Regions from separate parts of the Paenibacillus sp. G2S3 genome, predicted to be linked through region 1. Evidence: a T-box and tRNA genes for the amino acid it is inferred to sense, from the RefSeq annotation. Region 1 holds a T-box; the other holds one or more tRNA genes.

Region 1 (4,431 bases):
GATTTATGAAAATAATTAGCATCCCGTCCGGTTAGTACTACCAAAGTTGTCATGCCTTCCTGTTTGAAGCATATACATGTTGGGAGTAACATTTTGGGCTTATGCTCTGGGCCTGTCTCAGGGTTAGATTATGCCAAGAAGGAGGACATATCCCGTGTTTGATCAGTCCCACGGCTTGCGGTTTGATATTTATGAACGCATTCACCTATCGGAAGAGCTTCCGGGAATAGCTGAGCTGGAGGAGGTTGAACTACTTCCGGAAATCCAGGTGATTCAGCGGGAGGATCGTGCCGAGTTATATGGTCAGCTGTTGCTTACCGGACTCTATCGGAGTGAAGATGACCGAACACAGCGTCTGGAGCACGCCATTCCCGTTGAAATCACTGTTCCGCTTACACGCGTCAGCTCGATTGAAGATATTGGGGTGGAGATCGAGAATTTTGATATCGATCTGCTCACGATGCGCACTGTGAATATAACAGGCGTATTATCACTACGGGGAATCGGTGGTGCGGAGCCTCAACCACAACCAACCTGGCAGCAGGAAGAGTACACAGTTGCCTATTCCCCTCTCAGTGATGACAGAGTAATTGAAGCATCTGCAGAGAACCAAGAACACGAAACTGATGCTCTTTATGAAAATTCACAATGGACCTTTGGTGAGGATGCATCGGAGGTTGCCGTGGAAGAACATGAGCATGCTGAAGCTAATGCAGACGCATCAGAGGCTCCACTGGTCTCGAGTGGAGCTGGTCATTCGTCCCCTATAGTTAATTTCTCATCCGCTCATGAGAAGGACAAGGGCGCGAAAGCTCGGACGCATAGTCTGGATTCGCAAACAGAGGATTCCAAAGCTGGAATAGCGGATTACTGGTTTAAAGCTGAGTCACAGAATGAGGAAGCTGAGGCGTATCAGCTGAATCAAGTTAGCCAGACTAGTGAAGCAGATCAAGAGCAAGAGGCTGAATATACTTTTGCTTCAAGAGAAACCGCTGTTCCAGCAGCTAATGCTGATGCGGATCAAGATATAGCTGTATTTGCTTCTGAAAAGGTGGCAAACAATGAACTTCACGCACAAGAAGAGAATGCGCAGCCGATCAATGATAATACGAACGAAGGCTTAGTTTCTCAGGAGACTGTGCCACATGCTGAGGAGAAACAAGATCTTAAGATTGCGCTAGGAAGTAAGAAAGAAGCAGAGGTTCCCGCAAAAGAACATCTCACCTTCTCTTCATTACTTAGCTCTAGTCGTTCTCGTAAAGAACAAGAGGCTCTCCTATCTGAAGGAAATGCATCGGCTGCAGCGATCATTCCAGAGGTAGGAAATAATACGGAGTGGAAGAGCAGATTCATCACGGGAGCAGATGGTGCTAACTTGTTCCGTAAGGTTCGCCTTTGCATCGTGCAGCGTGAAGAAACGCTGGATACAATCGCAGAGAAGTATCAGCTAAGTGCGCGGGAGCTGGGAATGTATAATCGATTGTCTGGGCAGAGTGTAGAAGAAGGGCAAGTGCTGTACATTCCGTAATGGAATTACAATGCGTACTCACATGATTAAATAAAGCGGCTGTCCCAACAGTAGATTTTTTACTGAGAGACGGCTTCTTTTTCTCTGAAAAATCAAAAAAAGGGGTCAGATGTAGGAGCTTTTACTTGCCCTTGAATCTGACCTCTTTGAATTGTGCTCGCCCACCTAACCGACCTTACCCATCACATTCTCGGCGACCGGTTTGCGACAACAATTAGGGAAAATCTCCCTATAATTCAGAGATAATTGCTCAATAGACTGATAATTAAGGAATTTCTCCCTGAAAATCAGCTGATTTCCCTACGAATATAGAAATTACCTCTTTTTTTAGGGACAAATTCCCTAATTCTATTCATTTAAAGCAATTATCGGCTATAATCAGGGGGTTTTTCCCTAATTAATTAAAAAGAGCAGCTGCTCAATAAGTAGCATTCGCACTTTTGGGAAAGTCCCTTTGTCATATATAAGAAAGTGTAAGTCGAAATTCCGCTAAAAGTCCCGCTGTAATAGCCTATCCAGGTTGACTAGGGGGGACTCAAAATGTATTATGAAGTAAGCAATATCTAAGTAAAGACTGGGAACGGGAAGAGTAGGCGGTCAGCCCTTCAGAGAGCGGAATGCAAGTGCTGTGACATTCCGTAGGATACAGCCACCGAAGTCGCCCCGGAGTCGCCCCTCTGAGCTTATCTTCATAGGAAAGATAAGTTAGGATGTGGCCGGTAGCAGCCGTTATCTGTACGAGTGTCGCGCTAAGCTTCTGAACCGTAGGGTGAGAGAAGTGTAGGTTTATTTTTCATTGGCGCGAAACAAAGGTGGTACCGCGAAAGAATGGCCTTTCGTCCTTTGAGACGAGGGGTCTTTTTGTTTTTTAGAAACCAACTTCAAGTAACTAAGTGGAGGTATCAGAGAATGGCTGACCAAAACAATCTAACAGCGGCAGAGTTGCCGAACCTGCAAGATACAGCGGCAGATGCTGCCGCTGCAAATGACTCTAAGAGCGAAATGCCAACAACGTATGATCCGAAATCAGCAGAAACCAAGTGGTATTCTTACTGGACAGAAGGTGGGTATTTCCGTGCAGGCGGGCGTCCAGATGCAAAAGCATATAGCATAGTAATCCCGCCACCAAACGTAACGGGAATGCTGCACATTGGTCATGCGCTTGATTTTACGCTTCAGGATATTCTGATTCGTACGAAACGGATGCAGGGCTTCGACACGTTGTGGCTACCGGGTACGGACCATGCGGGTATCGCAACGCAGACAAAAGTAGAGCAAAAGCTGCGTGAGCAAGGAATCTCAAGACATGATCTCGGCCGCGAGAAGTTCCTGGAGCAGGTGTGGGAGTGGAAAGATAAATATGCGAACACCATTCATGAGCAGTGGGCTAAGATGGGGCTCTCCCTTGACTATTCCCGTGAACGGTTTACCCTGGATGAAGGGTTGTCGAAAGCTGTACGCGAGGTATTCGTTAAGCTCTATAATAAAGGCTTGATCTACCGTGGCAAACGCATTATCAACTGGGACCCGGCGGCTCGTACAGCATTGTCGGATATCGAGGTTGAATATAAAGAAGTTAATGGTCATTTGTATCACCTGCGTTATCCGCTCAAAGACGGTAGCGGATTTATTACAGTAGCGACCACACGTCCGGAGACGATGCTGGGTGATACAGCGGTTGCTGTTCATCCGGAAGACGATCGTTACAAAGATCTGATCGGCAAAACGTTGATCCTGCCGATTATCGGACGTGAGATTCCGATTATCGCTGATGATTATGTAGACAAAGAGTTTGGTAGTGGTGCGGTTAAGATTACACCAGCTCATGATCCGAATGACTTCGAGATGGGTCAACGTCATAACTTACCGCAGATAAACGTAATGGATGAGAGCGGTACGATGAATGAAGAAGCAGGACCTTACCAAGGTCAAGATCGGAGTGTATGCCGTAAGGCCATCACTGCTGACTTGAAGGAGCAAGGTGTACTGATCAATATTGAAGATCATGTGCATCAAGTAGGACACAGCGAACGCTCTGGAGCCGTTGTTGAACCCTACTTGTCCACACAATGGTTCGTGAAGATGCAGCCGCTCGCTGAAGCTGCGATCAATGCACAGAAGGATGGGAACGGGGTTAACTTTGTACCTGACCGTTTCGAGAGAACTTACCTGAACTGGATCGAGAACGTACGTGATTGGTGTATTTCCCGTCAGCTGTGGTGGGGACATCGTATTCCAGCATGGTATTCCGAGTCTACTGGTGAATTGGTTGTGGCAAATGACGAGGAAGAAGCGCGCCGGATCAGTGGTCTAACCGACTTGAAACAGGATGAGGATGTACTGGATACCTGGTTCAGCTCTAATCTGTGGCCTTTCGCCACACTAGGATGGCCAGATGAGAACAGTGCAGATTTCAAACGCTACTATCCGAACGATGTGCTCGTAACAGGCTACGATATTATTTATTTCTGGGTAGCACGGATGATCTTCTCAGCTCTTGAATTTACCGGAGAAAAACCGTTCTCAGATGTATTGATGCATGGTTTGGTACGGGATTCCGAAGGTCAAAAAATGTCCAAATCACTCGGAAATGGCGTAGACCCTCTTGAAGTTATCGAGAAGTATGGCGCAGATGCAATGCGTTACATGATTTCTACCGGAAGTACAGCTGGACAGGATCTACGCTTCCGCTGGGAAAAGGTTGAGCAGGCGCGTAATTTCGCCAATAAGATCTGGAATGCATCACGCTTCGCTTTGATGAACTTGGAAGGCGTAAGCTTTGAGAATATTGACATTTCGGGTGAGCTAAGTACTGCTGATCGCTGGATTTTGCACCGTCTGAACGAAACTTCTCGTGAGATTACGCGTCTAATTGACTCGTACGAGTTCGGTGAGACCGGTCG
Region 2 (4,431 bases), 2.6 Mb from region 1:
CTATAATTAGAATATGGTGCGCATTCGGACCGATAACATCGTATTCATCAATTTCTTCCTCAGCTGGTACCATTTGTTCCTCTACAAATACTTTGGTACGAATATCCAGCCCCATTTGAAGCTGTTCCTCTGTAGTTACCCGTAAGATTTCTGCCGCCATGTTAGTCCCAAGCTCCTCTCTCTATGTATCCAACGATAGTTGTCTATTATATAAAAATTTGACTAGAAAGAAAAGCCTGAACATGAGAAATCATCTTCTGTCGCTACCTAATCTACAGAATATACTTCTTCAGGAATCGAACGATTGTATGTGTCTTGCATCACTGGCGACAATGGAGGGTACTGACCCTTCGCCTTTCCATCTAGGTTGGTCATCTCATTGATTTCCATAACTTTTGTTGGCTTCGCCTCGGAACACCCTACCACAATCATCAGCAACAGAAGAGAAACGCCGACTTCCCATTTCAAAATTTTAGGCATGGTTTTACTCCTTTCACCGTTCAACTGCGGTTATTCTCATTACAGCTTTGACGGTTCAGGAGCTTTATAAACCATTGGAGGACTTCATTGCCTGATTCCTCCCTTTAAAGATTCACATTTCCAACGGCATGAACCATATACATCATTCCTGCCAGAAATCCAGCTAATACAAAATAAGCAATACCGTATTTCCAGCGTGAGCTGGCTGGCACATCGTAATACTTATCATTCTCGTAGACTGAATAGCTGATATCACAATTCATCTTAAGATGAAGCCCATTCTCCAGGGTCACAGGCTCTAGCTGCGAGATCCGTACCTTTTCAATTATGCATTGCTGCGGAAGTGTAGCTCTACCAATGTAGTTCAGTTGATCCCATCTCACCCCAACATACTGCTGTCTATCCAAATCACTGTAAGTGGTAAAAGGTAAATCTCTTCTATGCTCAGGTCCTGGAATCATGTAGCCTGCATCTCTGAGTGGTTCCACTGGAATTAAGAAACTGTTGGTTACAGAATAAAGGCGATTGTTTGTACGTCTCTTAACATATTTGTTGTACAGATCATAAGCAAATAATGCCCAAATAATAAAGAATAAGATCGAACGCATATAGATGATGATGGCTAAACCGCCCACTAGACCCACAAGCCACAGCCAACGCGTAACCGCAGTAGCAATACGGCCACCGTCAAGCGGGTGAATCGGCAGCAAGTTGATCAAATTAAGTAAAAAACCAATATAAGCCAAGGAATAGAGAAGTGGACTATCCATATAATAAGCCGCCCCAAAAACGGCTGTAGCCCCAATGGTTCCTAAGATCGGACCTCCAAAAGCAATATAAGCTTCCGTCTGGGCATCCAGCGGCTGTTTTTTCATTGTAATTAAAGCTCCCAAAAAAGGGATAAACAGTGGAGCGCTGACTGGAAGCCCGATTCGTTTCGCTGCTATTACATGTCCTAATTCATGGACTAGCAAGAGCAGGACAAAACCCACGGCAAACCCCCAAGGATAAATCAAAGCATACGCCCATATCGAAATCATCATTGAAATTAACGGTCCGGCAATTTTACCTATTTTCAGAAGGGACAAAATCGCCTTTCCTTTAAACAGGAGCATCGCCGCCCCGCCCCCTAACCATTTCCATGGCGAGGAAGAATTCTTTTTCTGCTCATTTTGCGGCAAGATCTCAAGCTCCTTTTTCTTTCAATTTTTATCTAATTACTGTACATTACCACCCATTTTATCATAAGCGCTTAAGCAGTATTTCCAAAAAAAAGCACTTGGCTAAGTATACGACGCAACTTTTATAATCGTTTCAGCGTCAAACAAATAATGGGTAATTTTTACTCCTATTTCCTCAATTTTATGATTACCTTCTAGGCAAACGCCGTGAACGTTGTAGGCAAAGGGCCATAGACTGTTATCAGGATTTAAACAATTGAGGAGGATATCCATGGAATCAAATACAAATTTTCATCAACAGGTCTGTTGGAATTGTATGAACAAATACGTTGGTGTTACAATGACTGACGGTCAATCATTTGATGGCTTTATTGCTCATGTGGATCAAAATTATGTTACCCTTGCGGTTCCAAGCAATGAAATGGTTGAACAAATGAGCGGAATGCCTACAAAAGAATCGGCGTATAGACAATTTGGCTTCCGTCCAGGCTTTTACCCAAGACGCCGCTTCTATCCACGACGCATTCCTTTTTACGGAATAAGCGATTTGTTTTTGCTTCCGTTCTTTATCTAAGATGGTGCAAAGGGGATGTCGGGCATCCCCTTTTTTCTTATTTTAAAGACTATGTAAACTATCATCCCTATAGATTGTAAAAAAAGAATTGCCATCCTACTCTATCATATGGTATTATGAAATTCGTCGCAGGACGGTAGCTCAGCGGGAGAGCACTATCTTGACAGGGTAGGGGTCATGGGTTCGAACCCCATCCGTCCTATATCGAAAAAGCCTTGAATTTCAAGGCTTTTTTTGTTTTCTCTTCACTTATCATTCTATTAAAAACCCCTGTGATACGAATCGCGATTTACTTTCGTATCAGTTCTTCTGATCCTCTGGGAAAACATCATTGCTTCTACCCTCCAACCAATTCCTAAATACCGCTTTAATGATATATAATTCCCTTCCTGCTTACAATCCTTTCAATTCTATCGCAGTACTCCCCTTTATTACTTAATTATTTGAAACTATTCGAATTATACAAACGGGCAGATCATGCTATAATCCCAAAAAGGAGTGATATCAATGGGTTTTTTAATTCCTTAGACCAAGAACATAATGGAAAAGGTTATACTACCGAAGCTGTTAATCTGGTTGTTAATTATGCTTTTGAAATACTCAATTTACATAGAATTGAAGCTGGAGTTATGCCAGACAACTTAGGTTCCATGCGAGTTTTAGAAAAAGCTGGTTTTCATAAAGAAGGAATAGCAATTAAAAATGTTGAAATTAACGGCCGTTGGGAAGATCATCAGATATTAGCAATATTAAATCCAAATCACTAACCTTATTATTTCTTTGCATTAAAGTAATAGGCTTAATACAACCCGCTCATATGCGATAACAATGAGTGGGTTTCATTATTTTTTATTGCACAGTTTGCGTCTACTGCGACACTGTTCCACTAACACTCAGTCGTAATTCTACTTGGTACACCAAGCATTGGGGTTGCATGATAGCAGAAGATAAGTCCAAGAAGAGAAATTTAAAAACCGCGAAAAGCCTTGTATAATCAAGGATCTTCGCGGTTTTTTGTTTTTTAAAAGCCTCATAAGGGCTCGCGGCAAAACCCATAAAGAAGGCTTTTTTATACGTTGGAAAGAACTCTGATATTTATTTTGAACGCATCAATAGATATAGGAAGTAAGGCACACTCAGCATTGTTACAATAATCCCTGCGGGAATATCCGACTTAAAGCTGACCGTTCGAGCAATCGTATCCGCTACAAGCAGCAATAGTGCACCAATAAGTGCAGAAGTTGGTAGAAGTACTTTGTAGTCGTGACCTACCAGCTTGCGCGCCACATGCGGACTAATCAATCCAATAAAGAAGATCGAGCCCCCGAGCGCTACACAGCCAGAAGCAATGCCTACAGCCGCAATCGCCAGACGCAAAAATTTCTTCTTTACAGCGACTCCTAATCCTATCGAAATTTCGTTGCCTAGCACCAAGACGTTCAATGTCCTAAAATTGGAAAGAATATATGCGAATAGCAGCAATACCCAAGGTGCCAGCAAACTGATATAAGACCACTTGTCCCCCCATAAATATCCTGCTTGCCAACGCTGCGCAAACTCATACTTCTGATCATCAAGCTTTAAAGTTAGGAATAACGACAGCGCACTAAACCCCATATTGATCGCAACACCAGTCAAGACAAGTCGTGTAGAAGAAATCATACGACGTTTTCTATAGGCTAGAATATAGATCAGAGCTGCTGCCAGCAAACCACCTAAGAATGCCATAGACGGCAGTAATAATGTTATAGCGGTGCCTTGAATGCTTACAGTTGAGATAATCAGCAACACCATAAGACCTGAACCTGAGCTAATACCAAGCATGCCGGGATCAGCCAGATCATTGCGCAGCAACGCCTGCATAACTGCACCTGCCAGTGCCATCCCAAATCCAACGAGTATCGCTAATACGATCCGAGGAAGACGAAACTTATAAACAACGAGATTATGCTCCTCTGGACCTTGTCCAAGCAATACTTTAAATACTTCAAGTGGGTTCAGAGATACCTTTCCCATATTAAGACTAAGAATAGCTCCTGCAATAAGCAGTATTATGAGAGAAAGAATCCATATTGTAGCCTTATGCGATTTAACAACATTCATTTGAAGGCTCTCCTCTCTTTGCTCGCAATTAGCAAGAAGAAAGGAACACCAATCATTGCAAAAATAATGCCCAGTGCTGTCTCTGCCGGACGA

What was found. A T-box is a leader RNA that pairs with one kind of tRNA and senses whether it is charged. The one in region 1 lies ahead of QNH28_RS23560 (valine--tRNA ligase), so its partner is inferred to be a tRNA-Val.
Region 2: it has a tRNA-Val gene. The T-box ahead of QNH28_RS23560 (valine--tRNA ligase) is inferred to sense a tRNA for this amino acid. The anticodon was not compared.

The regions. Positions count from the first base shown of each region.
Region 1 covers NZ_CP126095.1:5,340,893-5,345,323, reverse strand. Annotated here, with positions in the region: gene QNH28_RS23565 (LysM peptidoglycan-binding domain-containing protein) at 155-1,528, shown strand; T-box leader at 2,096-2,375, shown strand; gene QNH28_RS23560 (valine--tRNA ligase) at 2,531-4,431, shown strand, end outside.
Region 2 covers NZ_CP126095.1:2,715,600-2,720,030, reverse strand. Annotated here, with positions in the region: gene QNH28_RS11730 (GNAT family N-acetyltransferase) at 1-160, opposite strand, end outside; gene QNH28_RS11725 (hypothetical protein) at 268-480, opposite strand; gene QNH28_RS11720 (site-2 protease family protein) at 585-1,661, opposite strand; gene QNH28_RS11715 (phosphatidylinositol kinase) at 1,933-2,235, shown strand; tRNA gene QNH28_RS11710 (tRNA-Val) at 2,366-2,437, shown strand; partial or broken gene QNH28_RS11705 (GNAT family N-acetyltransferase) at 2,745-3,002, shown strand; gene QNH28_RS11700 (FecCD family ABC transporter permease) at 3,331-4,338, opposite strand; gene QNH28_RS11695 (FecCD family ABC transporter permease) at 4,335-4,431, opposite strand, start outside.